One region of the Paenibacillus sp. D51F genome, then DNA from elsewhere that is predicted to be linked to it. Evidence: riboswitches for the same ligand, from Rfam matches in the RefSeq annotation. Region 1 holds a riboswitch; each other region holds the start of a gene.
What was found. A riboswitch is a leader RNA that binds a small molecule or an ion and turns the genes downstream of it on or off. The one in region 1 is predicted to bind cyclic di-AMP.

Region 1 (9,709 bases):
CGCGAGCAGGACGAGCGCGGCCAGGGCGGACACGGAAGCGATCAGCGCGTTGCGGCGCGTATCCCGGCGGGGAGCGACGGATGACCGGTTTCCCTCGAGGTTAAGCGGCGTCGACAGGGCGGTGCTGCTCATATCGTCTTCCCCTCCCTTGCAATGTAAGCGGTATAGATCTGATGTACTACTACTTTATGTGTCTTTGGTCCGGGCTGTCAATTGATATTGGTGAATTGTTAAGCTCTTGTAATCTGCTTGTAAAACAATGCATGCAGCGGCAGAGGACAGGGGAAGAAGAGCCTGTTTCTTTACGGAATTCGGGAATGCGGTTATACTAGAAGAATCTCGGTTTCATTGTATGAAACCCTACAGGCATGAAAAACATAGAACGTACGGGAAATGCTTCTCTATAATGATAACGGTTCTCAGTCGATGTCAACAGCTCGCTTGCAAGGCCGGCTGACTGATGTACAAACCATTCTGCCCGAGTTTTCGGGTTCGGAGTGAACCGATAAGCAGCATCCCGGCAACAGAAGCGGGGAATGAAGAGGCATCGCATCCGGTGCCGGAAGGAGATGAAGAGCGTGGAGCCAAGAGGAGCCCGTGCGGATGAAGGCAAGTCGAATGTGCGAGCTGTCGAACGCGCGCTGGATATATTGCTGTGCTTCACGACTGAAAGCGATCTGCCGATGACGGAGATCGCGGAGCGCGTCGGCCTCCATAAGAGCACCGTCCACCGAATGCTGGCGACGCTGGAGGACAAGGGCTTCCTGGAGCGCGACCGCAGCTCGGAGAGGTACCGGCTCGGGATGAAGATCTGGGAGCTCGCCGCGCATATATCGCGCTCCGGCGATCCCGCTGCGATCTGCCTGCCGGAGATGGAACGGCTTCGCGACACGATCGGCGAGACGGTAAGCCTGTATGTGCAGGACGGACGGGAGCGGATCCGCATCCAGGCCGTCCAAAGCAACCAGGCGATCCGCAGAGTCGCGCCGGTCGGCCTCAGGCTGCCGCTCTATGTGGGAGCTTCGAGCAAAGTGCTGATCGCCTTTGCGGAGCCGTCCTTGGCCGATCGGCTCATGTCCGACGAGGCGATGCCTCCGGGCCTCGATCCGGCTGCGTTCCGCGAGCAGCTGGAGGAAATCCGCCGCATGGGCTACGCGACGAGCCAAGAGGAGCGGGAGCCGGGCGCCGCCGCTGTGTCGGCTCCGGTCTTCGACCGGTCCGGCCGGCTGGCGGCCGCGTTGTCCGTCTCGGGACCTTCGGCCCGATTCACCCCGGAGATCATCCGGGAACAATCCGCTCTCATCATCCAGTCGGCTCAGCGCATGGGCGCCATGCTGTCCGTCTGATCGGATTGAGCAGGGTCCGCTTTCCAGCAGCGCTGCCGGTCGAGAAGCCGGGCGGATAGAAGGAATTCCGCCTGGCCGGAGAAAAGCCCTGTCAATCATAGGATCGCTCAAACATCCGGAGACCTCGAGGTCTTCGTTTTTTCTTTTCCATGATAAGGAAGAGGCTCGAGAGGTTAAATATAGTTGACATATAACAATAATATTACTAATATACTATTCCAGAGTAAAAAGATAGGAATAAGGAGTTGAGTCGCTTGGTCCCAAATAATAATCTGATCCATGCTATACAAACGAACTGGATCAGCTTGCTCGTTTCCATCGTTGTCATCGGTCTGCTCGTCTATCTGGCACGCCGCCGTGTAAGCTTCGGCTATCGCGTTCTGATCGCGCTCGGCATCGGGCTGGTCGTCGGCATTACGCTGAACGCCCTTGAGCTGGATGCGACCAGCATCGGCACGATCGGGTCCATCTATGTCAACCTGATCAAGATGCTCGTCATTCCGCTCGTCGCCGTGCTTGTCATTTCAAGCATCACCTCGATCTCGAATCTCGGGCAGCTGCGCAAGATCGGGACGAAGACCATCCTGCTGTTCCTGGCTACGACCGGGATCGCAGCGCTTATCGGGCTTGTCGTCGCTCTGGTCGCGAACCCGGGAACGGGCATCGCCCAAAGCGTGCCGGAAGGCTACGAATCGCGTTCCATTCCGACTTTCTCGGAAGTCATCCTGAACCTGGTTCCGTCGAACCCGATCGGGGATATGGCGGACGGCAAAGTCGTGCCGGTGCTGATCTTCTCCATTTTCGTCGCGGTGGCGATCGTGCATCTCAGCTCCCGCAAGCCGGAAGCGGTCGAGCCGGTGCGCCAGGTCATCGAATCGCTGAAGCAGGTCATGAATCAGGTGACCAAGTACATCATCCGCTTGACGCCGTACGGCGTGTACGCGCTGATCGGCTCCATGGCCGCCAAGTACGGCGCAGAGACGCTCAAGCCGCTTATCACGCTCATTATCGCGACTTATATCGCGCTTCTGCTGCACTTCATCCTGACCTTCGGAGCGCTGGTGACCTTCGGCGCGAGGCTGAATCCGTTCAAGTTCCTCCGCAAAATCTATCCGACGATCGCGGTCGCCTTCACGACTCGCAGCAGCTACGCGACGCTGCCGGTCAACCTTGAGGTCATCACCAAAAGGCTGCGCGTATCGCCGCGCATCGCCAGCTTCGTCGCTCCGCTGGGCGCGACGATGAACATGAACGGCTGCGGCGGCGTATGGCCTGCCGTCGTGGCGGTATTCGTCGCCCAGGTGTACAACGTGCCGCTGGGCGTATCGGATTACGTGCTCATCGTGCTGGTCAGCATGATCTCGTCGATCGGCGTCGCCGGAGTGCCGGGTCCGGCATCCATCTCGACGACCGTCGTGCTTACCGCGCTTGGCCTGCCTCTGGAAGGACTGGGCCTGGTGCTTGCGATCGACGCTGTCGTCGACATGGGCCGCACGGCGCTGAACGCCTCCGGCACGACCGTGTCGACCCTGCTGGTCGCCGTATCGGAAGGGGAATTCGATCGGGAGTCCTACGAGCGGGATGAGGAAGACGAGCTCGAATTGAGCCACGCATAAATTCAGGAATAGAAAGACTGCCAGCCGTTATTGCGGCTGGCAGTCTTTTTTATTGTCTATGTATGCTTCCTGAACGGCGGATGGATCTCTGTAAGTGAATACGGCCAGCACTTTCAAATCATGATCCAAATGTCCGCTCAAGGCCGCCAAAGGCCAAGAGGCATCCCCCGGCCGCAAAGCGGATAGGGGATGCCTCTTGAAGGGATGAAGGACAGAGCGCCATCCGGCTACAGAGACAGCCGGATATGGATGTCGGATGTTTCGATAAGGGCGTTGCGTCTCCAGAAAGCGGTCGCCGGGAACAGCGTGCCTTCCTGGGAGGACGGCTCCAGCGTCTTGCGCAGCAGGCGATCCCTGTGGTCGCTGATCCATTCCGCGTCGTAATAGAGCACGGACATCGCCTCGTCGGAGCGGACCCCGACGAACGGCTGGAACCAACGGCTCCACGCGTCCCAGCTTCTCGGCGCCTTGGCGTAAGGAATGAGCACGGAAGCCTGACGGATGGAGGAGCCGAAGCACAGATGCAGCACGACGCGGTAATCTCCGCGCTCGGGATCGACGAGCGGTCCCGTGCGGGTGATGAACAAGTCGATGCAGCGGATGCGGCGGCTTGATGCTGAGCGCTCTTCTTCAAGCGCCTCGGGACGGAAGGACGGCCTGTTCGCCGTCTCAGCAGCCGGGGCCGGCGGGGAATAAGCCTCCGCGACCGCCATGTCCAGCGCGATCGGCGCGTCCAAGCCCGGAAACGGCGGCGGCGCCAAGAAGGCCTCGACCGCAGACGCAGAACAGACGGAAGGCGCAATGAAGCCCTCCTGCGCGGAAGAAGCCGCGCGGTTGTCTTTCAGTGACATCCTGACATCTCTCCTTTGTGCGCTTACGGGGTTAGCTGACGGATTCGGGCCAGAGAGTAGCCCTACCAAAAGGCAAGAGACGCGGCTTCGGCAGCCCGGCCTCTTCCTTTCGGATTCACCCCGGCAAGCGTCGACAGACGCCCGCGTATTGGTTCCCCCGCTTCCACAGTACGTGGAATTCAGCAATATGGTGATAGAGTGGTACATCATATCATAAGCCAGCCGGGCTTGTTTTGTAAAATTCGATATTGACTGAAATTTCGATATATATCTGCCGCATTCTCGTTGAAACGCCGGATAACGGCGTTTAAGCGCTCTATCCGGGATGGGTCCGCATATTTTAGTGGAGAGCAGACATAAGATCATCTTGATGATGGGCGAATACCGACCAGAAGGGATGGGGAAAGGAATGCCGCGTACCGGTACCCGGGGAGTCAAACGATCGGAGGCTCAGCGCTCGCAGCCGTCCTCCGGCAAGCAGGCTGCGCTGGAAGGCTGGAGAGGAGCCGTGCAGGAATACGTGCACGGGTACAACGAAGCCGAAGTGGAGCGGAGGCATGAGGTGCTCGGAGCCTTGCTGGAAGACAGGGATCACCGCCGCCGCCTGGAGGAAAGGCTGCGCCGGCTGCGCCTCAGGGACGAGGAGCGCGGCATTCTGTCGCCGCAGAGCGAGACGAGAGCGACGCTGCTGAGGATCAACGAGTCCGCGACCGAAGTGTCGGTCGTCCTGAAGCTGCATGTGAAGCGGCATGTCGAGCATCGCGGCCGCTCCTACACCGAGGAGCGTCTCGAGCAGGAGCGCCTGTGGCTGGCCGAGGAAGGCGGAGCATGGCGCCTGACCCGGGTGGAGCCGATCGTCGGCGAGCGCAGGCCCAGATACGGCCACGCCGCGGCGGACAGCGCGCTGGCCGAGCATCGCTCCTACGGCGACGGCGGCGGCAGCGGAATCCAGCGTCCGGGCTCGCCGCGCCCTTTCCTTAATTACGGCGTCTTGTCCCGCCTGAATACACGCGACCGCGCCGTCGAGTACAGGCGCGAGCTGGTCGCCGCCTACGCTGACCGGTGGTGGAACGAAGCGAATCCGGCCTACGAGCTGTTCGAGGTCAACTGCACGAATTACGTGTCGCAATGTGTCTTTGCAGGCGAAGCACCGATGAACTATACTGGTAAAAGAGAATCGGGATGGTGGTACAAAGGCCGTATAGGCGGCCAGGAATCCTGGAGCTACAGCTGGGCGGTGTCGAACGCGCTGCAGCTGTATCTGTCGTTCCCGCGCAGCACGGGCATGCGGGCGACGACGGTGGAGAGCGCATCCGAGCTGTCCCTCGGGGACGTCATCACCTACGATTGGGGCGGGGACGGGCGGTTCCAGCATACGACAGTCGTGACGGCATTCGATGCCGACGGCATGCCGCTGGTCAACGCCAACACCGTGCCGAGCCGGCACCGCTATTGGGACTACAAGGATTCCTACGCCTGGACGGACCGGACGCGCTATCGATTTTATCATCTGCAGGACTATTTCTGATGCGGGAGCCGCATCGGTCCATGCAGCGATTGGCATTCTAATTCAAGAAGGTTACCGGAGGAGCTAACATGGGAGACAAAATTCGCGTCGGACTCATCTACGGAGGCAAGTCGGGCGAGCATCAGGTATCGCTGCAGACGGCGCTGGCCGTTATGGGCGCCTTCGATTTCGATAAATACGAGGTACAGCCCTTCTATATTACGGGCCAAGGCGAATGGCGCTCCGGAGGAGTGCTGCTGGAAGCCCCGCACAGCGTCGAGCAGCTGAAGCTGTCTCCGGCAGAGGACGGCGGCATGGCGCTGGCGCCGGTATTCGGCGGACTGGCGACGGCTGCGGCCGGAGAGGGCGCCCTGCAGGCGGCTGCCGCTTCGGCGGGAGCTCCGGGAGGGACGATCGACGTCATGTTCCCGCTGCTGCACGGAACGTTCGGCGAGGACGGCACGGTCCAGGGGTTGATGGAAATGGCCAATATTCCTTATGTCGGAGCGGGTGTCCTTGCTTCGGCAGTAGGCATGGACAAGATTTTCATGAAGAAGGTGTTCGCCCACGAGGGGCTCGAGCAATGCGTCTACCGCTACTTCAACCGGACGCAGTGGGAGAAGGACCGCGCGTTCTTCGTCATGGAAACGGAGGTCGCTCTCGGCTATCCTTGCTTCGTCAAGCCCGCCAATCTCGGCAGCAGCGTCGGCATCTCCAAAGCCCGCAACCGGGAGGAGCTCATCGCGGCCATCGAGCTTGCGCTGCGTTACGACCGCAAGGTCGTCATCGAGGAGTTCATCGACGGGCGCGAGATCGAAGTCGGCGTGCTCGGCAATGACGAGCCGCGCGCATCGGTCGTCGGCGAGATCGTCAGCGGAACGGACTTCTACGATTACAACGCCAAGTATGTGGACGGCACATCCGTCATGCACATTCCCGCCGATCTTCCGGAAGAGACGGCTGAAGCGGTGCGCGAGATGGCGATCCGGGCCTATCTGGCCATCGACGGATCCGGCCTCTCCCGCGTCGACTTCTTCCTTCGCAGGAGCGACGGCAAGATTCTGATCAACGAAGTGAACACGATGCCGGGCTTCACGCCTTACAGCATGTACCCGCTGCTCTGGAAGGAATCGGGCGTTCCTTACAAGGAGCTGCTCGACAGCCTCATCGGCTTGGCGATCTCCCGCCATGCGGAGAAGCAGAAGCTGGAGTACGGCGGCTGACCGGTTTCCATACGTTTCGCACACATTCGCGCTTCCTTCGCCTTGGCGGGAGGGAAGCTCGTTTTTTCATCCGCAGCATCCGGACAAGCAGCCGCGCTTGCCGCAGTAATGAACAGGAGGGTGAAGACAATGGGATTCGCAACGGAATTCAATTCGGTATGCAAGTTCAAGTCGGAGCAGGAGCTGTACGAGCTTCTGGAATACGGCAAAGGAAAGATGATGAAATCGGGGTTCCGGGTATTCCCGGCCGGACAGAAGGTCATCGCCTACACGCCAGGCAACCAGGCGATCGCCATCGTGAAGATCCTCGCTTCCATCGCGGAGATCAACTTCCAGGGCGATGAAGTGACGCAGGTGGAGATGGAGCTCGTCCGCAAGCTGACGGAGGAAGAGTCGCGCGTGCAGACGGCGCTCGCCCATGAAATGTTTTTCGGCGGCCGGGGATGATTGTCCGCTTCGGCTTCGTCGCCATGAGCCTGCTGGTGGAGAACGCTTCATCATCGCGCACCATGACCTATAAGAACTTCTCCAAGCTGGAGGATCGCGAGGCGGCGCTGCGCAAGCTGGAGCGGATCGCCGAGGAAAATCTGCACAGCGCCCTGCGCATCATGCGCAACAACCGCTATGCCGGCATCCACGTCTATCGGTTCTCCTCGAAAATCATTCCGCTTGCGACGCATGACGCGCTTGCGGACTGGGACCCTTACCCTGCGCTGGCTGCGTCCTTCAGCGAGGTCGGAGCCTTCGCGCGGGAGACCGGCATGAGGGTCAGCTTCCATCCCGATCACTTCTGCGTGTTCAGCACGCCTCGTCCCGAGGTGCTGAAGAGCTCGGTCAGGGATATGGAGTACCATGTGCGGATGCTCGAGGCGATGGGGCTGGACGAGAAATACAAATGCAATATCCATGTGGGCGGCGCGTACGGGGACAAGCCCGTCTCCGCCGAGCGGTTCATCGCGCAGTTCGGAGCCCAGGATGCCAGGCTGCGCGGCCGGGTGACGCTGGAGAACGACGACAAGACGTTCAACGCCCGCGAGACGCTCGACATTGCCGAGAAGGTCGGCAATCCGGTCGTGCTGGATATCCATCATCATGCGGTCAACGACGGCGGCGAGACGAAGGAAGCTCTGTACGGGGAGCTGTGGCCGCGCATCGCCGCCACCTGGAACCGGGAGCAGCGGCGGCTTGGACTGGATGGGGGGCCGTCAGGCCTGCCGCCGAAGATCCACGTCTCCAGTCCGAAGAGCCTCAGCGATCCGAGAGGCCATGCGGACTTTGTGGAGCCGGGCCCGCTGCTGGAATTCCTGCGCGGCGTGAACGGCTCCGTGGAGCTGCTCGACTGCATGATGGAATCCAAGGCGAAGGACCAGGCTCTGGTGACGCTGATGGAGCATTTTCGCGGGCTCGAGGCGGCGGGAGAGGGAATCCGTGTCCTGGACGGCGGCACGATCGAAGTCTTGTGAAGGCGGGGAACACGGTACGGGCACGAATCGCCATCCGCTCCGGCGGAGGGGGGATCCGTGCCTTTGCCGCGCAAGCGGCGTCTGAAGGATGCCGAAGGAGGGAATACCTATGCTGGAATGGGTTCTGATCGTACTTACAGGCGTTGTCGCTTCCATATTCGGCAGCATTGTCGGTCTTGGCGGCGGCATCATCATCGTGCCTGTCCTGCTGCTGCTCGGCGAGCGCCTGACAGGAGCGCCGATTCCGGAGGCGACTGCCGTCGGCACTTCGCTTGCCGTGCTGATCGTAACCGCGCTGGCGTCGTCGATGACGTACGCCAAGCAGCGCAAGGTGGATTTCCGCAGCGCGTGGATGCTCTTCATCGCCAGCGGCCCGGGAGCGATGCTCGGCTCGGCGCTGACCTCCCGATTCCATGGAGGCGCCTTTCAGCTCAGCTTCGGCCTGTTCATGCTGCTTATGGCCGTGCTGCTCATCTTGCGTGACCGAATGAATCCGCTTACAATTGAATGGCCGGTCTCCCGCAAGCTGACCGACGGCACAGGCGCGACGTACGAATACGGCTACAGCCTGCCGCTGCTGCTCGGAATCGGCTTGCTCGTCGGCCTCGTGTCGGGATTGTTCGGCATCGGAGGAGGCTCGCTGTTCGTTCCCGTCATGGTCATTCTGTTCCGCTTCCCGCCTCATGTGGCGACGGCGACGTCCATGTTCGTCATCTTCCTGTCCTCCATTCTGGGCAGCGGCGTGCATGGCGCCATGGGGGAGATCGACTGGCTGCTCGTGCTCGCCCTCGCTCCGGGAGCCTGGGCGGGGGGCAAGGCCGGCGCCTGGATCGCAACCCGCATGAGCGGACGCAGCATCATGTGGCTGCTGCGCGCGACGCTGCTCGTGCTGGCCGCGCGGCTCATCTGGCAGGGCTGGTCCGCTCTTTGAGCGGGCGCGCGATGTGAATGCCCTGCGACCGATCCCCATGCGCAACAGAATCCGGATGGTGATCGTATACCTGATAGACAACCGGCTGCAGCCGGAGGATATCGCCATAGAGACAAACAGAAAGAAGTGAGCAGGATGAACGAACCGGTAGTCGGGAGCAAAAGTTTTGCCGCCGTGGCCATCAACTGCGCCTCCAAGGCGGGCGAGTGGATCAAGACGAAGCTCGGGAACTATCAGAGGCTCGACGAGAAGATGTCGCCTCATGATCTCGTCACCGAGGTGGATAAAGGCTCGGAGAAGCTGATCCGCAGCCTCATCATGATGAATTTCCCTTCCCATTCGTTTCTTGGGGAAGAAGGAGTGGAGCCGGGGCCGGAAGCGTCGACAAGAGCTCTTGAGAGCGTGCGCGACGCGGAGTATCTCTGGATCGTGGATCCGGTGGACGGAACGACGAACTTCGTGCACGGCTTCCCGTTCTTCGTCGTCTCCATCGCGCTGGCGCACAAGGGAGAGATTATCCTGGGCGTCGTCTACGACCCGTCGGCCGACGAGCTGTTCATCGCGGAGAAGGGGAAAGGCGCCTACGTGCACGGGAAGCGGATGAGCGTATCGGGAGAGGAAACGCTGCGGAGCAGCCTCGTCGCCACCGGCTTTCCGGCCGAGCACAGGGCGGCCCTGCCGCGGAATCTCGAACAGCTCCAGCGGATCGCGCCGAAGGTGCGCAACATCCGCTCCTCGGGCTCTGCCGCGCTGCATCTCGCTTATGTGGCGG
Region 2 (9,709 bases), on a different contig from region 1:
CGACGACCTTGCCGACTCCGGAATCCTTGACCAGTATCGCCGCCATAATGCTCGACTGGATGTCTCCCCCGATGGCCACGATGCAGCAGTCGAAGTTGCGGATGCCGATCGCGCGCAGCGCATCCTCGTCCGTCGCGTCGGCGCATAGCGTATGGGTGAGCACGGCGCTCATATCGTCCACCAGCTCCTCGCTGCGGTCGATGCCGAGCACCTCATAGCCGAGCTGCATGAGCTCCTTGCCCAGGCTGGAGCCGAATCGGCCCAGCCCGATGACGCAGTATTGCTCTCCTTTTGAACTCTTTCCCATTGTGTCTCTTTATTTCCTTTCCTATCCGATGATAATCTTGCCTTCTGGATTTTTATATAATTCCTTGCCTTGCTTCGGTCTCAGCGCGTATGCCATCGTCAGCGGACCGAGCCGGCCGGCGAACATCGTCAGGCTGAGCAGCAGCTTGCTGACATCCTTCAGGCTGGTCGTGATTCCCGTGCTGAGCCCGACGGTGCCGAATGCCGATACCGTCTCGAACAGGATCCGCAGGAAATCGCGGTCCTCGACGGTGCAGAGCACCATCGTCACGACGAGCACGAGCGCAAGCGACAGCATCGTGATCGTCAAAGCCTTCATGATGCGCTCCTTGCCCAGCCGGTAGCGGAAGAGGACGATGTCCTCCCTGCCGCGGATCATAGCGCCCATCGCGGCGACGAGCGTCATGAACGTCGTCGTCTTGATGCCGCCGCCCGTCGAGCCCGGCGATGCCCCGATGAACATGAGGATGATCATGAAGAACAAGCTCGCCTGGCGCATCGCGCCGATATCGAGCGAGTTGGCTCCCGCCGTGCGCGTCGTGACGGATTGGAAGAAGGCTGCGAGCACCTTGCCTCCGAAGCCGAGCGGCTCCATCGTTTTGGCGTTGGAATATTCGAAGATGAAGATGACGACCGCTCCGATGACGATCAGGCTGCCCGTGGCCAGCAAGACCACTTTGGAATGGAGGGAGAACCTGCGGTTGTTCCTCCATTCCATCAGATCGGACAACACGATGAAGCCGAGGCCTCCTGTAACGATCAGCACCATCGTCACGATATTGACGAGCGGATCCGACACATAGCCGGTGAGGCTCCGATAATCGCCGAAGATGTCGAAGCCGGAGTTGTTGAACATGGATACGCCGTGGAAGATGCCGAAGTAAACGGCGCGGCCGATCGGCATGTCCGATGCGAAGCGGACCGCGTACAGCAGCGCTCCCGCCGCTTCGATGACGAGGGAATACAGCAGAACTTTGCGGATAAGCCGGACGATTCCCTCTATGGAGCTCTGGTTCATCGCTTCCTGCAGCAGCAGCCGGTCCTTGAGCGAGATGCGCTTGCGCAGCACGAGGGCGAACAGCGTCGCCATCGTCATGAAGCCGAGCCCTCCGATCTGAATAAGCAGAAGAATGATGATCTGGCCTGCAATCGAATAGTGGGTGCCGGTATCCACGACGACGAGGCCTGTGACGCAAGCCGCCGAAGTAGCGGTGAACAGGGCGTCGATCCACCTCGTGCCCTCTCCGCCGGCCGTTGCGAACGGCTGCATCAGCAGCAGCGAGCCGATGCCGATCATGACGGCGAATCCGGCGACGAGAATGCGCGGCGGCGACAATTTGAAAGCTTGCTTGAATACTGAAGACCATGATTGCATGCCGGCGACTCTCCTTTTGTCTCCATATCCCTGCCGATCGCGAAGTCCTGGCATCGTAAGCCTGTCGCTTCGGAAGCACAAAAAAAAGCACTGGAAACCCAAGTGCCTGTGCGCCCTGCGAGTCCGGTCAAGCAGCCTCCGAGGTTAGCTGTCGGATTCGGGCATGACGGCTGCCCTATCCGCTCCCGGCAGGCAGCCGCCTGCGCCGGAACGGAATTCACCCCAAGCTGCGCCAGGCAGCTATATGGTTCCCCCGTATTCTTTGGAAATTCGGCTGTTCTATATGGTCGGATTTGATTATATAGGATAGAGGACAGGTTACCAATGTCCCAATCCAAGCTTGCGGAGCGATATGGGACGGAAAATAGTGCTGGGACAAGTCCAGCAAGGCGTAATCCTGCCCTTGCTCTTTCTTTTGCGCGAAATCTCGATCTCTCCCTGCCGCGGCGTGGATAATTTGAAAGCCGCTGTGGTAAGGTTATAAAAGCTTGCCCTGCAGTCAGGCATCGTCAGGAGGACAATCATGAACAGCTCCGAGTTGGAGAAAAGCTATCGTAAGTATTTCTGGACGGGAATCATTGGAGCCGCCATCTTCCTGATTTTGCAGATCATCCCTTCCTTCGCGGGAGGGCTGTCGGGAGAGGAAGCTTCCGACAAGCCTGTTCCCAAGGGCGAGGCGCAGCAGGCAGCGATGGCTTTCGCCCGGCAGCTGACCGGCTCCGAGCCTCTCGCCGCTCATACGGTCCACCAATCCGACCGGGACATAACCGGTTATCTGAGCAAAGAAAAGCTGTCCAAAAAATTCGAGGAAGGACCCGGCAAGATCGTTCCGGCCGATACATGGCAGGTGTCTCTCTCCCTGCCCGAAGGGCAGATGTTCGTCGAGGTCGGCATGTCCAGCGGCCGGGTGATCGGCTGGAAGCAGGTGTTCACGCCCTCTGCCGGAGAATCCGCGGACGTCCTTGCCCCCAGCGCGGAACAGCTTGACCGGCTTGCCGCCAAGCAAGCCGCCGAGCTCGGCTACGGCAAGCTGGAGAGGATCGGTGAATCGGCGGGCTACAAGACGGTGTATGCCGTGCAAGGAGGAGGGATCGGCCAAGCCCGCCTCACCATAGAGGCGGCTCCTCCTTCCGCCGCCGCAGCTGAGCCTGGCGGCAAGACCGTCCTGGCGGAGTTCATGCCGCGCTATGAAGTGCCCAAGGATTACCTCGCCTACACGGCGGATCAGGATCGGATCGCCTCCAGCCTGTCGCTGCTGGGCAATCTGCTGCCGAGCGGAATCCTGTTCGTTCTCGCCGTCATCTATTCGATCGTCATGAGGAAGTACAGCTCCTTCCGCCGCGGCTGGGCGATCAGCCTCGTGTTTCTCGGCTTCTATGCCATCAACAACCTGAACATGCTCGACGGCCTCCGGGCCATGTATGGAGCGCGGCCCAACGCCGAGACCGTCGTCCTGGTCCAGCTCGTCATCACGATGGGCCTCACCTTCCTGCTCGCTCTGTCCGCCTACTTCTCCCTCGTCGCCGGGGATGGGCTATGGCGCGCGCAGGGCAGGCGGCTGTGGCTGACCTCCCGCGAGTCCCGCTTCGGAGAGACCGCTTGGAGCAGCATGAAGCTTGCCTATGTGCTCGGCTTCATCCTTCTCGGCCTGCAGACCGTTATCTTGATCGGCCTGTCGGCATTTACCGGAGCTTGGTCGACAAGCGACGTAACCCAGTCGCCCTACAACCTCGCCGCTCCGCTGCTGATGCCGCTGCTGGCGTGGTGCGCAGCCATCCAGGAGGAAGCCGTCTATCGCCTGTTCGGCATCGGCCTGCTGATGAAGTGGCTGAAAAACCCGTTCGTCGCCTGCCTCATCCCTACGATCATCTGGGCGCTCGGACATGTGACCTATCCGATCTACCCGTCTACGACGAGGCTGATCGAGCTGACGATTCTCGGCCTTCTGTTCGGATACATCTTCCTTCGGTTCGGATTTTTCACGGCGGTATTCGCCCATGCCATCATGGACTCCGTGCTGATGTCGATCTCGCTCTTCCTCATCGGAGGAGGCGGCAATATCCTTGCGGGCGTCGTCTACATCGTCGCGCCTGCCGGCGTCGCCTGGGCGATGAAATGGTACGGCTCGCGGCGGAGCAGCAGCATTCCGCTGGCGCCGGGCTGAGATTGCGCTCCCTATCACGCTGGAACTCAAAGGGGCTGTCCCTAAAGCCGATGGCTTTGGGGCAGCCCCTTCTCCTACGCGTAGCCGCGAGGCCACCTGCAAGGCTCGATTCGAGCCTTGCGCATCCTCTCCGCGAAGCCGCGAGGGGCACCCTGTAAGGCTCGTTTCGAGCCTTGCATCCCTACGCGAAGCCGCAAGGGCACCCTGTAAGGCTCGTTTCGAGCCTTGCATCCCTACGCGAAGCCGCAAGGGCACCCTGCAAGGCTCGTTTCGAGCCTTGCACCCCCTGCGGCAAGCCGCGAGGTGACCTGTAAGGCTCGTTTCGAGCCTTGCACCCCCTGCGCCAAGCCGCAAGGGCACCCTGTAAGGCTCGTTTCGAGCCTTGCACCCTTCCGCGAAGCCGCGAGGTGACCTGCAAGGCTCGTTTCGAGCCTTGCACCCCTGCGCGTAGCCGCAAGGACACCCTGCAAGGCTCGTTTCGAGCCTTGCTACCCCCTGCGCCAAGCCGAAAAGGGCAGCAGTTTTGGCTTGGATCCAGGCCCGCTTCACGATCCCGCATGGTAAAGAAAAACCTGCCCGGCCAGCCGGCACCGAAAGCGGTGCAGACAGCCATGCAGGCTTTTCCCCATTTTTCTCGCCAATCCCGCTTGTCGCCGGGACGCTACTCTTCCTTCAGCGCCGCCACGATCCGCTCCGCCAGGGCAGCGCCGATGCCGAGCGGCTTGAATTCCTCGGCGGATGCTTCGCGGATCTTCTTGAGGGAGCCGAAATGCTTCAGCAGCTGCTTGCGGCGCTTCTCCCCGATGCCGGGAATGGAGTCCAGCGTCGATTGAACCATGGACTTGCCCCGCTGCTCGCGGTGGAACGTGATCGCGAAGCGGTGGACCTCGTCCTGGATGCGCTGCAGCAGATAGAATTCCTGGCTGTCGCGGGGCAGCACGACCGGCTCCGGCGGATCGCCGACCATAAGCTGCGCCGTCTTATGCTTGGCATCCTTCACGATCCCGCATACCGGCACCTGAAGGCCGAGCTCGTTCTCGAGGATGTCGACCGCCGCGCTGATCTGCCCTTTGCCGCCGTCCACCACGATAAGATCGGGAAGCTCCAGCCCTTCCTTGAGCACCCTCTCGTACCGCCGGCGAATGACCTCGCGCATCGTCTCGTAATCATCCGGCCCTTGGACGGTCCGGACCTTGTACTTGCGATACTCCTTCTTGTCGGGCTTGCCGTCGATGAAGACGACCATGGCCGATACCGGGTTGGTTCCCTGGATATTGGAGTTGTCGAACGCCTCGATGCGCCGGATCGTCGTCAAGCCGATGGATGCGGCCAAGCCCGAAGCAGCTTTGACGCTGCGCTCCTCATCGCGATCGATCAGCTTGAATTTCTCGTCGAGCGTCACCTTGGCGTTGCCTTCCGCCATGCCGACGACCTCGCGCTTGCGCCCGCGCTGCGGAATATGGACCTTGACCTTGAGCCAGCTCTGGAGCGAGGAGCGGATCTCCTCCGCATGGGATCCGGCCGCGGGCTCGCCGCCGTCGTCCGCTGCCGCTTCTGCTGCTCCTGCGGGTTGTGCAGCCGGCACCGTTGTCTCCGCTGCTCCTGCGGCGCTCTGCTGCCCACGGCCAGCCGCTCCCCCGGCAGCACCGTCTTCCACAGTCGCCCCGGCATGGAGCTCGCCCGGCGGCACCGGCAGGAGGATTTCCTTCGGCAGAGCCGGGTTGTCGCTGTAGTACTGGGTAACGAACGTCATGAAGTCGTCATAAGCCTCGCCGTAATAGGGGAAGGACGTCGTATGGCGCTCGATCAGCTTGCCGCTGCGCATATACAGGATCTGCACGCACATCCACCCCTTGTCGGTGGCATAGCCGAACACGTCGCGGTCGAGCGCGTCGGCGAGCGTGATCTTCTGCTTCTCCATGACGGCATCGATCGCCGTGATCTGATCGCGGTATTCCTTGGCGCGTTCGAACTCCATCGATTCCGCGGCCTCCAGCATTTTGCGCTGCAGCTCCGCCTTGACCTCGTCCTGACCGCCGTTCAGGAAGCGGGCGATCTCCTGCACCATGGAATCGTACGTCGCCTGCTCCACCGGGAATTCGCAAGGAGCGAGGCACTGGCCGAGATGGTAATACAGGCATACTTTGTCGGGCAGCGTGTTGCATTTGCGAAGCGGGTACAAGCGGTCCAGCAGTTTTTTGGTCTGCTGCGCCGCATAGGCGTTCGGATACGGGCCGAAATATTTGCCCTTGTCCTTCACGATCCGCCGGGTAACTTCCAGCTTCGGATGCTTCTCATTCGTAATCTTGATATAAGGAAAGGACTTGTCATCCTTCAGAAGCACGTTGTAGCGGGGGTGATACTGCTTGATCAGGTTGCACTCCAGAATGAGCGCTTCCATGTTGCTTGCCGTCACGATATATTCGAAATCCCGGATTTCCGAGACGAGACGCTGCGTCTTGCCGTTATGGGTTCCGTTGAAATAGGAACGGACACGATTTTTCAGCACTTTGGCCTTGCCGACATAGATGATGGTGCCTTCGCCGTTCTTCATCAGATAACAGCCCGGCTGGTCGGGAAGGAGCGCTAGCTTCCCCTTGATGGGATCCATGGACAATCCACCTTTCGCGGCTCGGCCCCGCTGGCCTTTTGCCGTATTCTCTATTGTAGCACAGGGAGCAGGCAGCCGTCAGCCGCGGCCGGATACCGCTTTCAGCAGCGGTTCCATAAGGCAAATTTCACCTTTACATAACTCCGCCAGGTTGGGTATACTATTACAAGCTGATGCGATAACGTCTTGTCCGATACATAACGGCCTCCGGGCCGGGACAGCGATACCTGAGTCTTGAAGCGAGGAGGGCGAACAATGGAGAGCGTCAATGTAAGAGATCCGCGCGAGCATCTGAATGAGGAACCGCGTGACGACCTGATGGATCTTATGGTCGGATTCGGCGGCATGCTTGGCTTTATGACCGTTGCCTATATTATCATGGTGGTTGTCAAATACATCATTTCCTAGGCTCCCGTTCCACCCACACATCCAATCCAACCCTCCGGCTCCGGCCAGGAGGGTATTCATTTTTTTATCGGCCTAATTCGAGAATCTGGCTTCAAGCGCAAGACTCTGACCGCAAAGCCGGCTGACAGAACCAAAAGGACGAGATAGGGGAAGCCCTGTCTCGTCCTTTTATTCCGTTCTCTATTCATCTTGCTTCGGATTCATCCCTGAGCCGCGGCGGCACCCGGCTGCCGAAGGGCGGCGGCATCGAACCGCTTGCGCTCCGTACGGTCGATCTGCACGATGCGTCCGTCATGCACCGTAATGACCACCGCGCCGTACTCCAGCCCGTTGACCTGGTCGGCGATGCGCTCCAGCCAGGATTCATCCAATTCCACAGGTTTCGCCATCCGTCATCCCTCCACGGTTTCTTTATCCCGCTGCGCGGTTTTCCATTCCACGAGACTTTTCGCGCCAAGCGTAACCAGCGCAAGCATCATCAGCAGCGAAGCCACGGCAAAGGATGCCGAGAACTGATACTCGTTGTACAGTATTTCCACATGCAGAGGCAGGGTGTTCGTTTCCCCGCGGATATGTCCGGATACGACCGATACGGCGCCGAACTCTCCCATAGCCCTCGCGTTGCAGAGCACGATGCCGTACAGAAGGCCCCATTTGATGTTGGGAAGCGTAACGTTCCAGAAGATGCGGAATCCCTTCGCCCCAAGCGTGGCGGCCGCTTCCTCCTCCTGCGTGCCCTGCGCCTGCATGAGGGGAATCAGCTCTCTGGCTACAAAAGGAAATGTCACGAACATAGTCGCGAGTACGATGCCTGGAGTCGCAAATACGATTTGCAGATTATGCTCATCCAGCCATGGGCCGAGATAACCCTGGGCGCCGAAGAGCAGCAGGAAGATGAAGCCCGCGATGACGGGCGACACCGAGAACGGCAAGTCGATCAGTGTCACGAGCAGGTTTTTGCCGCGGAAGCTGAACTTGGTTACGAGCCATGCGGCCGCCACGCCGAAGACGGCGTTCAAAGGCACCGCGATGACGGCTACGAGCAGCGTCAGCTTGAGAGCAACCACGGCGTCGGGGTCTGTCAAGGCGCTGATATACACATCCCAGCCCCGCTTCATTCCTTCGATGAAGACGGTGAGAAGAGGCAGCAGGACGATCAGCGCGAGAAATACGAAGGCGATGCCGATGAGCAGCCATTTGACGGCACGCGGCTCGCTTACGGGCTTCGCCCGGACAACGGCCTTGGCGGACAATCGGGAAGTTACGGTACCGGCCACAGGGCATTCCTCCTATCGCGACAGCGCGCGCCTGCCGGCCCGCCACTGGATGTAATTGATGACGAGCAGCATAGCGAACGAGATGACGAGCAGCACGAGCGCGATCGCCGTTGCCTGCTCCAGCTCGAACGACTCCAGCTTCGTCATGATCAGCAGCGGAGCGATCTCCGTGCGCATCGGCATGTTGCCGGAGATGAAGACGACGGAGCCGTATTCCCCGATGCCCCTGGCAAACGCAAGCGCGAAGCCGGTCAGGAGCGCCGGCGTCAGCTCCGGCAGCACGATGCGCAGGATCGTGCGCCATCTTCCGGCTCCCAGCATGACGGCCGCTTCTTCGACCTCTGCGTCCAGATCCTCCAATACGGGCTGAACGGTCCGGACGATGAAAGGCAAGCCGATGAAGATCAAGGCGATCGTGATGCCGAGCGGCGTGAAGGCCACCTTGATGCCAAGCGGCTCCAGCCATTTTCCGACCCAGCCGTTAGGCGCGTAGATGGCCGTCAGGGCGATGCCGGCGACTGCGGTCGGAAGCGCGAACGGCAGGTCGACGAGGCTGTCCAGGAACTTGCGGCCCGGAAACGAATAGCGTACCAGCACCCATGCGACAATGAAGCCGAACACGACGTTGATTACCGCTGCCGCCAGCGAAGTCAGAAGGCTGATGCGGTAGGAAGCCATGACACGGGGAGCGGTCACCGTCGACCAGAATTCTCCCCAGCTGAGCTCCGCCGTCTTGAGCAGGACGCAAGACAGCGGAATAAGCACGATGATGCAAAGGTAAAACACGGTGATGCCCATCGACAATCCGAATCCGGGTAAAATGCTCCGAGTGCGGGAACCTTTCATGTGAAGTCAGCTCCTGTATCGTCCAGAACCTTTTACTTGGATCCCGGCGTGTAGATTTCGTCAAACGTTCCGCCGTCGGCGAAATGCTTCTTCTGCGCTTCGGCCCAGCCGCCGAAGTCCTTGTCGATCTGGAGCAGTTCAAGCTCCTTGAATTTGTCTTTGTACTGCTCCGCGATCGTCTTGTTGATCGGACGGTAGAAATTGTCGGCGGCGATCTTCTGGCCTTCGTCGCTGTACAGATACTTCAGATATTCCTCGGCGACCTCGCGGGTGCCCTTCTTATCCACGACCTTGTCGACGACGGCTACCGGAGGCTCCGCCAGCACGCTGATCGAAGGATAGACGATCTCGAACTTGTCCCCAAGCTCCTTCTGGGAAAGGAAAGCCTCGTTCTCCCACGCGAGCAGGACGTCGCCGATGCCGCGCTCCGTGAACGTCGTCGTCGCGCCGCGCGCGCCGGAATCGAGCACCGGAACGTTCTTGAACAGCTGCTTCATGAAATCCTTCGTCTTGGCTTCGTCGCCGCCGTCCTGCTTGGAGGCGTAGCCCCATGCCGCAAGATAGTTCCAGCGGGCGCCGCCGGATGTTTTCGGATTCGGCGTAATGACCTGCACGCCAGGCTTCACGAGATCGTTCCAGTCCTTGATGCCCTTCGGATTGCCCTTGCGGACCAGAAATACGATCGTGGACGTATACGGAGCGCTGTTGTCCTCGTACTTCGT
Region 3 (9,709 bases), on a different contig from region 1:
TTCAAAAAAGCGGGCAAGATCTATTACTTTGATCCCGTCGAGCATCCCGTAGGCACGGACCATCACGTTATTGTGGAAACCGCCAGGGGTGTGGAATACGGCAAAGTCGTAGTCGGACAGAAGCAGGTAGACGAATCGGATGTAGTTCTCCCACTCAAAAAAGTCATTCGCATCGCCAGCGATCAGGACGCCAAGGTCGTCGAGGAGAATCGAGGCGCCGCGCAGAACGCGTTCTCGGTCTGCCTGGATAAGATCCGCGCGCATGGGCTCAAGATGAAGCTGGTGGATGTCGAATTCACGTTTGACCGCAATAAAATCATTTTCTATTTCACGGCAGAAGGCCGGATCGACTTCCGTGAGCTCGTCAAGGACTTGGCCAGCGTATTCCGTACCCGGATCGAGCTCAGACAGATCGGCGTGCGCGACGAAGCCAAGATGCTCGGAGGCATCGGTCCTTGCGGACGCGTTCTGTGCTGCTCTTCCTGGCTGGGCGATTTCGATCCCGTATCCATCAAGATGGCCAAGGATCAAAGCTTGTCGCTGAACCCGACGAAAATATCGGGATTATGCGGAAGGCTCATGTGCTGCCTGAAATTTGAGCATGATAACTACGAAAGCGTGCGGGAGGAAATGCCCGCCATCGGCAAGACCGTCGTCACCTCACTCGGAGAAGGACGGGTTACCGGCATCAATGCGGCTTCCAAGAGCGTCTACGTCCAGCTGTTCGAGATCAGCGGAAGACCGAAAGAAATGCCGATCGACGATGTTGTTGTAAAATGAAAATGAACCTGAACGTCATGCATGAAAGCTCTGGGGTGTGAGTTCTTGGAGAATAAAGATCTTTTCCTTCATATGGATGAGCTTGAAACTAGAATGGGCGGCTTTCACAAGGAATTAGGCGAGCTCAAACAAATCGTCAAGCAGCTGGTGGAGGCGAACAAACAGCTCTCGATCGAGAATCGGCAACTGCGCAAGGTGTTGAGGAAGGAAACCAATCCTCACACGGAGAAGGCGATGCAGCCGGTGCATTCCGGTTCATCGGCTCCTGCCCGGCAGCTGGCTTCCGATTCGGGGGCTTTGACCGAGGAACTGCCGCAGGCGGTTGGAGAAGGACACGATAATCTGGCAAGGCTTTATTACGAAGGCTTCCATATTTGCAACGTGTACTATGGTCATCTCCGTACTGAAGGAGACTGCCTGTTCTGCCTGTCGTTCCTGAATAAATAATGCAGACCAAGGGACCCGTGAGCGGGTCCTCTTTGTCGTCGCAGAGGTTTTTGGGTTCCTTCCAAGTGGGAGAGGCCGGAAAGGGGAAAGGAAGCATTTTGGATATCGAATTGCAGCCAAGCGAAAGGCTGGACGATCTGCTTACACATGAGCTTCGCATCATCCAGAGCCGGGAAGTGTTCAGCTTCTCCATGGATGCGGTGCTTCTTGCGCATTTTGCCGGAGTTCCGCCCTCTGGACGAATCGTGGATCTATGCACCGGCAACGGGGTCATCCCGCTGCTGCTGACGACGAGGACCCGCGCTTCAATCGATGCCGTGGAAATTCAGCCTCGCCTCGCCGACATGGCTCGCCGCAGCGTGGAAATCAACGGAATGGGAACGCGGATTCGGATCGTAGAGGGAGATCTGCGCGAGAAATCAAGAGAGCTCGGCTGGGGAAGCTATGATGCTGTGACCGTCAATCCGCCTTATATGCCTCCTCTTACGGGAGACCGGAACGGCAATGAGCATTATGCGGTCGCGCGTCATGAAGTGCACGGCACTTTGGAGGAAATTGTCGAGAATTGCGCCAGGCTGGTCCGTACCGGCGGCAAAGTATGTATGGTGCACCGGCCAGGGCGTCTCGTGGAAATCTTGGCATCGATGACCCGCTGGAAGCTGGAGCCGAAGCGGCTTCGATTCGTACATCCCCATGCCGGCTCCGAAGCGAATATGGTGTTGATTGAAGCCGTACGTGATGCCAAGCCTTCGCTGAGGCTGCAGCCGCCGCTGATCGTCTATGCGGACAAGGAGCGATACAGTCAGGAAATCATGGAAATTTACTATGGACATAAAGGAGGCTCTGCGGATGAACAGGCAAAAGAGCTTTGAGGAGCACAGCTGCGGCACGCTTTATCTGGTCGCAACGCCGATCGGCAACCTGGAGGATATCACGATGCGGGCCATCCGCATCCTGAAGGAAGTCTCCATGATTGCTGCGGAGGATACGAGGCAGACCCGCAAGCTGCTCAGCCGCTTCGAGATCGACGGCCGCCTCGTCAGCTATCATGAGCATAACAAAGCAGCCAGCGGCCCTGAGCTTATCCGGCTTCTGGAGGAAGGAAGCAGCATCGCGCTCGTGAGCGACGCCGGGATGCCCGCCATATCCGATCCGGGAGCCGATCTGGTGAAGGATGCCGTGGAACGGGGCATTCCCGTCGTACCCGTGCCGGGAGCCAATGCCGCGCTCGCCGCGCTCATCATCTCGGGATTGCCCACAGAACGCTTCATGTTTGCCGGCTTTCCTCCCCGGGACAAGAAATCGCTGGAGAACTGGCTGCTCGGGCTGAAGCGGCTGGACAGCACGCTGCTGTTCTATGAATCGCCTCACCGGGTAGCGAAAACGCTGCCTGCAATTCGGGCCGTGCTCGGCGATCGAAGGATGGCGATGATTCGCGAGCTGACCAAAAAGCATGAAGAAGCCGTTCGGGGAACCGTCTCGGAATGCGAACAATGGCTGGAGGAGAACGAGCCGCTCGGGGAATACTGTCTTGTTGTCGAGGGAGCGGGAGAAGATGAAGCGGCGGAGCAAGGCCCGTCCTGGTGGGAAGGACTCAGCCTGGAAGAGCATGCATCCAAGTACGAAGAGCAAGGGGAGCCGAGAAAGGAAGCCATTCGGAAAACCGCCGCAGACCGGGGGCTCCAGAAACGGGATGTCTACAACGAGCTCATGCGCAAATAAGCCGGCTTGTCGGCCAGCCTCGTGACAGTGTTTCGCAAAAAGCGAACTTTAAATGGAGCGGGAGGCTGAAGAAGCACAGGAGACCCGCCCGGAATAAAAAAAGGACCTTCCCGGGCTGTCGCCAGCTCAGGAAGGCAAGGTAGGAGTATAAAAAGGTTAGAAATACCTTGGTTAAAGTTGCTAAAGTTAAGTATAACTGATTATGCTTATTTTGTCACAGGGGTAGGCATTTCGGAAAGGCAGGAATTGCAGACGATTTTGCCTTTGAAGTATGCGACGTTCTCCGCGTTGCCGCAGAAGATGCATGCCGGCTCATATTTCTTGAGCATGATGCGTTCTCCGTCTACATAAATTTCCAGAGCGTCTTTCTCGCCGATTCCAAGCGTACGGCGCAGCTCGATTGGAATAACAACGCGGCCAAGCTCGTCAACTTTCCGAACGATACCGGTGGATTTCATCATAATGGGCGACCAGCCTCTCTTGATTTATTTCGTCAACGTTCGACATAAAACTACTTTTTATGATTTTAATAATACCAACCATTCCCAAATCAGTCAACCATCAAAAAGTCTAGTTTTAGCACGTAAATTCAAGGTTTTAGAACAGGAAAGGGATTAAATCTCTAGTTATCTTACTACAAGACTAGAAAAATTGGAAATCTTATTACGACACTATTCGACAAACAACATGTTTATTTTGTCGAAAGTTTGAACGAAAGGTGGATGACGATGACAAAGCTGGAAGAGGAAAAGGTGTTCAAGGATCCGGTCCACAAGTACATTTACGTTCAGGATCAGCTGATTTGGGACCTGATCGATACGCCGGAATTTCAAAGGCTGAGAAGAATCCGCCAGCTTGGCACCACGTTTCTCACCTTCCATGGCGCGGAGCACAGCCGATTCAGCCATTCGCTCGGCGTCTATGAGCTGACGCGCCGCATCATCTCGCAGTTCGAACGCAGCGAATACCCCGACTGGCCCAGGGAAGAGAAGCTTCTTAGCCTCTGCGCGGCTTTGCTTCATGATCTCGGGCATGGGCCGTTCTCCCATTCCATTGAAGAAATCATGGAATTCGACCATGAGGAATGGAGCTGCTCTATTATAGAAGGAGATACGGAAGTGAACCGGCTCCTGCGTTCCGTCGAGCCTGGATTTCCTGGCAAAGTAGCCTCAGTTATCCGGAAAACCTACGAGAAGCCGATCGTCATTAATTTGGTGTCGAGCCAAATGGATGCGGACCGCATGGATTACCTGCTGCGGGATGCCTACTTTACCGGGGTCAATTACGGTACGTTCGATCTGGACCGGATTCTCCGCGTGCTGCGCCCCCACCAAGGCAGGATTGTCGTCAAGGACAGCGGCATGCATGCGGTCGAGGATTATCTGATGAGCCGATATCAGATGTATTGGCAGGTATATTTCCATCCGGTTACACGCAGCTCGGAGATCGTACTGAGGAAAATTCTTCTGAGGGCCCAGGAGCTGTGCCGTTCGGGCTATTCCTTCTCCTGGAATCCCGAGCCGATCAAGCGGCTGTTCAACCAGGAGCTGGATGTGGTTTCTTATTTGAAGCTGGACGAATCGCTTGTCCAAACGGCTTTTGCCGCTTGGACCGAAGAGGAGGATAAGTTGCTGGCATCATTATGCACCCGATTCCTTAATCGCAAATTGTACAAGTATATAACCTTCGACCGCGAACATGAATCAGACGCCCAGTTTTTCTGCGAACGGCTGGCCGCCGCTGGAATGGACCGCGATTACGAGCTGGAGATTGATTTCCCTTATGATCTTCCCTATCATGTGTATCGTTCGGGAATGGACAAGCAGGAGGAAGGAAACCGGGGCAAGCCTCCGATCCTGCTTCTTGACAGCTCCATGCAGCTGACGGAAATATCCGCGCAGTCCGATGTAGTGAGGTCGATAACGGGCATGCACCGCGGCCAATACCGGCTCTTCTACGATGCCGAAGCGGCTTCGCTGCTCAGCTATCGCATGGAACCGGAAATTCGGGAAAGACTTGGCCTGTAGGCCGTATTCGAAAGGAGTCGAAAAATGGCAGGATTGATTGACACGCATACGCATCTGGACTCCCCCAAATTCGACAATGACCGCGAGGAAGTAATCCAGCGCGCCCGCAACGCAGGCGTGGAGCTGATGTTCAATGTCGGATTCAACCGCGAGACGATTCCGACGACGCTGGAACTTGCCGAAAAATATCCGTTCATCTACGCCATTGTCGGGTGGCATCCGACGGACAGCGCCGATGTGAGGGAAGGGGACCTCGAACGGGTGGAGGCGCTGATGGCGCATCCAAAGGTCGTCGCTATCGGGGAAATCGGACTGGACTATTATTGGGATACCGCTCCCAAGGATGTTCAGCAGCAAGTATTCCGGGAGCAGATCCGCATCGCGAAGCGTACGGGCAAGCCGATCGTCATTCATAACCGCGATGCCCATGAGGATGTCGTCCGCATTCTTCGGGAAGAGAAGGCGGCTGAGGTCGGAGGCATCATGCACTGCTTCTCCGGCAGCTGGGAGACCGCCAAGCAGTGTCTGGACATGAACTTCTATATTTCGTTCGGCGGGCCGGTGACATTCAAGAATGCCAGGGTGCCGAAAGAAGTTCTTGCGCAGGTTCCACTGGACCGTCTGCTGATCGAAACGGACTCCCCATATCTGGCTCCTCATCCTCATCGAGGGAAGCGGAATGAGTCCGCATTCGTGGCATTGGTTGCCGAGACAGCGGCGGAAATAAAAGGTAAAAATGTGAATGAGATCGTTTCCATCACATCCGCAAATGCAAGAAAATGTTTCCAGCTTTCTTAAAATCGGGCGAAAAAGCTTGTAAAAAGGTGCTTGGTTGAGAAAAATTATATTTTCGCTCCACCAAACCGCCAAAAACGGCCGGATTTTCCTCTAATTTGGCTGAAAGAGTCTTTTATCTCTTCTTTACAATCGGTTGACCAAAACTGTATGATTCAACTCAGAGCTTTGAGTGATGCAGTTTTGTATTCATTCGCTTAATCTCCCCACAAGGGAGAGCGGGGGAACCAAGCAGCGATTCCATGCAGTCCCGGATGACATGATATTCCGGAGCGGACTGGATGGACGAACTGACCTTTTCCAGGGGTGAATTTTGCCAAAAGGCCTTGAGCAGGCCAAGTAGGCGAATAGGGCAGCTCTCTTGTCCGAACCCGTCAGCTAACCTCGTAAGCGCATATAAGAGAGATCAACCTCGTGCTCCACTTTCCATGTGTTCAGCGTGACCAACCCGGGAAGCCACGATACAGATCCTCTGTCGACGGCTTCTTTTTGTTTGAATATTGCGTAAACCGTCGACATAGGGTTAACCGTGGAGGTGAAGCAAGAGGTTGATAGGCGTGCTGCTCGGCACGTACAAAACCTAATAGTCGCGTCTTAAATAGTCATGCGTAACACGAGGCGGCGGGGCTATGTAAGGAGGACCGAAGAAGTGGGCGCAATTCCCTTTAAGGACACCCATGTACAACGATCATCCAGCAAGTCTTTCCAATGGCGATGGAAGCATGAAAACCTGCGTTTGATCCTACTGAGCTTAATTATCTCAATCGCGATGACTTTCATGTTTTTGGTGTTGTTGCACGGAACGTCTGAGAAGAACGTCTCCGTAGTGTTGAACGGACAGGAAACGATCCTGAGCACGAAGCAGGATGTCCTGCAGCACCTACTGGATGAACAAGCTATAACTGTCGGACCGCACGACCAGATTTCAGTTCCGCTGAGCGCGGCGCTCAAGGATGGGGACCGGATCATTGTCGATCAGGCTGTGCCGGTGACGATTATGGCTGACGGAAAGACTACGACGGTGTACACGACCGAAAAAACCGTGAAGGCCGCGATCGGAGAGTCCAATATTCCGATTCGCGAGCAAGACAAAATTTTCCCTGACACCTCCTCGCAGCTGAAACCGAACATGACGATTCGGGTGCTGCGAATCGACAAGCATACGACCACGACAAAGCACGATATTCCTTTCACCGTCATCCGCAAAGAGGATGCTACCTTGGAAAAGGGGCAGCTAAAAATGGTGAAGGCCGGCCAGAATGGCCAATTGGTCAAAACCTTCGAAAAGGTATACCAGGATGGCAAGATGGTATCCATGACGCTGCTCGCCAAATCGATGGAACAGCCTGCCGTGAACAAGATCGTTGCGGTCGGCACCAAGGAAAAGCCGAAGCCTAAAGCAGTCGCTCTCAGCGCGGCGTCTTCGGCATCGCAATCCGTCACCAAATCGGGCCTATCGCTCAAAGCCAAGAAAGTGCTGAACAACGTAACTCTGACGGCTTATACCGCCGGCTTGGCCTCTACGGGCAAATCCAAAGGCGATGCCGGCTACGGCATCACTGCTTCCGGAGCAAAAGTATCGGAAGGCCGTACCATTGCAGTCGACCCGGATGTCATCCCGTTGGGATGGTGGGTATATATAGAAGGAATCGGCTTCCGTCGTGCAGAAGATACGGGGAGCGCGATCAACGGCAAGAAGATCGACGTGTTCTACGAGAGTGAATCTTACGCGAGGCAGTTCGGCAAGAAGCGCGGATACACCGTATACGTGCTGGGTCCAACCAAGCCGAAGCTGAGCTGATTCAAGCGATACGGGTCCGCCTCTACGAGGCGGTCCCGTTTTGGACGTTTACCGGGCATGAGGAGAGTAGAGAGGGCTTTTTTGGCCCATGCTAGGACCACTGCTGTCCTTTTCCGGCCGCAGTCCGGATTCGGGCCTGGCTGTCATTCGAGAGGCTCAAGCCTCTTTTTCTTTTTATACCCCTCAAACGCGTATTGAATTAAAGGAGACAAGGCCTTGATCAAAGAAATTATCGTCGTGGAGGGCAAGGACGACACGGCAGCGATTCGGCGCGCCGTGGAAGCCGACACGATCGAAACGAACGGCTCGGCGATCGGCGAGGAAGTGCTGCGCCGGATCGAGCTCGCCATGCAGCGTCGGGGAGTCATCATCTTCACCGACCCCGACCATGCAGGAGAGAGGATACGCAAAATCGTCTCGCAGCGGGTGCCTGGCTGCAAGCATGCTTTTCTGCCGCAGGAGGACGCCTTGTACAAAGGCGACATCGGAGTGGAGAACGCTTCTCCCGAAGCGGTCAGGAGGGCTCTGGCGTCCGTTCGGACGGAGGGAGATCCAGAGAAGGCGGAAATCTCAAACAGCGATCTGCTGGAAGCGGGTCTGCTGGTGCATAGCGATGCGGCCCGGCGGCGCTTGCTCATGGGCAACCGGCTGGGCATCGGCTATTGCAACGGCAAGCAGTTCCTGAAGCGCTGCGCCAGCTTTCAGATCACGAAGGAAGAATTCGGACAAGCCTTGCGGCAGATGGAGGAGGAGATCGCCCATGGACGTAGCGACACCTAGAAGAACGAAGGAAATCATCGAGAGGCATGGTTTCTCCTTCAAGAAGAGCCTGGGGCAGAACTTCCTGATCGACCCCAATATTCTGAACAAGATCGTAACCGCGGCCGGACTGGACCCCACCAAAGGGGCGCTGGAGATCGGTCCCGGCATCGGCGCGTTGACCCAGCAGCTGGCAAGGGAAGCAGGCAAGGTGGCAGCGGTCGAGATCGACCGGCGGCTGATCCCGATTCTTCAGGAAGTGCTGGAAGCCGACGAGAATGTGCGTATCGTTCACGGCGACGTGCTGGAGATCGACCTGCAGGCGCTGTTCAAGGAGCAGTTCGGCGAGGTGAGCGGCGTCAGCGTCGTGGCCAATCTGCCTTATTACGTGACGACTCCGATCCTGATGAAGCTTCTGGAGGAGCGGCTGCCGCTGGAGAACATCGTGGTGATGATCCAGAAGGAAGTCGCCGAGCGGATGGCGGCCAAGCCCGGCACGAAAGCCTATGGCAGCCTCAGCGTGGCAGTCCAGTATTACGCGGTGCCGGAGCTTGTCTGCATCGTGCCTCATACGGTATTCATTCCGCAGCCGAACGTCGACTCGGCCGTCATCAAGCTGGCGATGCGGGACAAGCCTGCCGTGGACGTGGCGGACGAAGATTTCTTCTTCCGCACGGTTCAAGCCTGCTTCGCGCAGCGCCGCAAGACGATCCACAACAATCTGTCCTCCTGGCTGGGCAAGGACAAGCGGGAAGAGCTTACCCGCATCCTCGAATCGACGGGAATCGATCCCGTGCGGCGCGGCGAGACGCTGTCGCTGCAGGAATATGCCTCTCTGACGGCTGCGCTTGAAGCGCATGGCCTAAAGGGCTGACAGACCCGGCAGCGTTGCTCCGGCTAAGCGAAGCTCTTCATGAGGATCCGTTCGGATTCTGTCATGGAGGGCTTTTTGTATTGGGAGCCGCGCCAGAGACGCAGCGCCGAAAACCCGTTGTCACCTCCGGCGGCCTATGCCCATACCATAAGGCAGAGGTGATGGGCCTAATGAATGAAGGGGATTTTGTCGTTCGGCGCTCCTACGGCGGGGATGTATTGTTCCGCATTGAAGCTGTCCGCGGGGATACCGCCATTTTGAAGGGAGCGGAGTACCGTCTGCTCGCGGACGCGCCGCTCGGCGACCTGACGAAGGTGGGCGATCCGGAGGAGCTGAGCGTCACGAAGTCGGTCCGAAGCAAGGTGAAGGCGTCCAACCAGCGGATGAGCCAAGAGCTGATCGATCAGTCCGTCCATCACGAGATGGACTTCCGTCCCGGAGACTCCAATGCTTCCGCACATGCATATTTCGACCTGCCAGGCAAAGTTCTGCATCTGGACGGCG

Region 2: linked by a shared signal. The riboswitch ahead of ACLBWT_RS14590 (TrkH family potassium uptake protein) and the one ahead of ACLBWT_RS09365 (hypothetical protein) in region 1 are both predicted to bind cyclic di-AMP.
Region 3: linked by a shared signal. The riboswitch ahead of ACLBWT_RS22940 (G5 domain-containing protein) and the one ahead of ACLBWT_RS09365 (hypothetical protein) in region 1 are both predicted to bind cyclic di-AMP.

What each region holds. Positions count from the first base shown of each region.
Region 1 covers NZ_JBKFAO010000004.1:61,165-70,873, reverse strand. Annotated here, with positions in the region: gene ACLBWT_RS09380 (alpha/beta hydrolase) at 1-132, opposite strand, end outside; gene ACLBWT_RS09375 (IclR family transcriptional regulator) at 579-1,346, shown strand; gene ACLBWT_RS09370 (dicarboxylate/amino acid:cation symporter) at 1,601-2,962, shown strand; gene ACLBWT_RS09365 (hypothetical protein) at 3,190-3,813, opposite strand; cyclic di-AMP (ydaO/yuaA leader) riboswitch at 3,819-4,008, opposite strand; gene ACLBWT_RS09360 (amidase domain-containing protein) at 4,223-5,341, shown strand; gene ACLBWT_RS09355 (D-alanine--D-alanine ligase) at 5,410-6,543, shown strand; gene ACLBWT_RS09350 (hypothetical protein) at 6,673-6,990, shown strand; gene uvsE (UV DNA damage repair endonuclease UvsE) at 6,987-8,006, shown strand; gene ACLBWT_RS09340 (sulfite exporter TauE/SafE family protein) at 8,116-8,937, shown strand; gene ACLBWT_RS09335 (inositol monophosphatase family protein) at 9,073-9,709, shown strand, end outside.
Region 2 covers NZ_JBKFAO010000007.1:176,204-185,912, forward strand. Annotated here, with positions in the region: gene ACLBWT_RS14585 (potassium channel family protein) at 1-307, opposite strand, end outside; gene ACLBWT_RS14590 (TrkH family potassium uptake protein) at 329-1,681, opposite strand; cyclic di-AMP (ydaO/yuaA leader) riboswitch at 1,801-1,967, opposite strand; gene ACLBWT_RS14595 (CPBP family intramembrane glutamic endopeptidase) at 2,205-3,845, shown strand; gene uvrC (excinuclease ABC subunit UvrC) at 4,507-6,456, opposite strand; gene ACLBWT_RS14605 (hypothetical protein) at 6,712-6,864, shown strand; gene ACLBWT_RS14610 (YezD family protein) at 7,065-7,253, opposite strand; gene cysW (sulfate ABC transporter permease subunit CysW) at 7,257-8,141, opposite strand; gene cysT (sulfate ABC transporter permease subunit CysT) at 8,154-8,987, opposite strand; gene ACLBWT_RS14625 (sulfate ABC transporter substrate-binding protein) at 9,020-9,709, opposite strand, start outside.
Region 3 covers NZ_JBKFAO010000023.1:16,526-26,234, reverse strand. Annotated here, with positions in the region: gene ACLBWT_RS22975 (PSP1 domain-containing protein) at 1-780, shown strand, start outside; gene ACLBWT_RS22970 (initiation-control protein YabA) at 826-1,227, shown strand; gene ACLBWT_RS22965 (tRNA1(Val) (adenine(37)-N6)-methyltransferase) at 1,323-2,099, shown strand; gene rsmI (16S rRNA (cytidine(1402)-2'-O)-methyltransferase) at 2,077-2,949, shown strand; gene ACLBWT_RS22955 (AbrB/MazE/SpoVT family DNA-binding domain-containing protein) at 3,156-3,410, opposite strand; gene ACLBWT_RS22950 (HD domain-containing protein) at 3,672-4,976, shown strand; gene ACLBWT_RS22945 (TatD family hydrolase) at 5,001-5,774, shown strand; cyclic di-AMP (ydaO/yuaA leader) riboswitch at 5,956-6,179, shown strand; gene ACLBWT_RS22940 (G5 domain-containing protein) at 6,421-7,572, shown strand; gene rnmV (ribonuclease M5) at 7,789-8,352, shown strand; gene rsmA (16S rRNA (adenine(1518)-N(6)/adenine(1519)-N(6))-dimethyltransferase RsmA) at 8,333-9,205, shown strand; gene yabG (sporulation peptidase YabG) at 9,376-9,709, shown strand, end outside.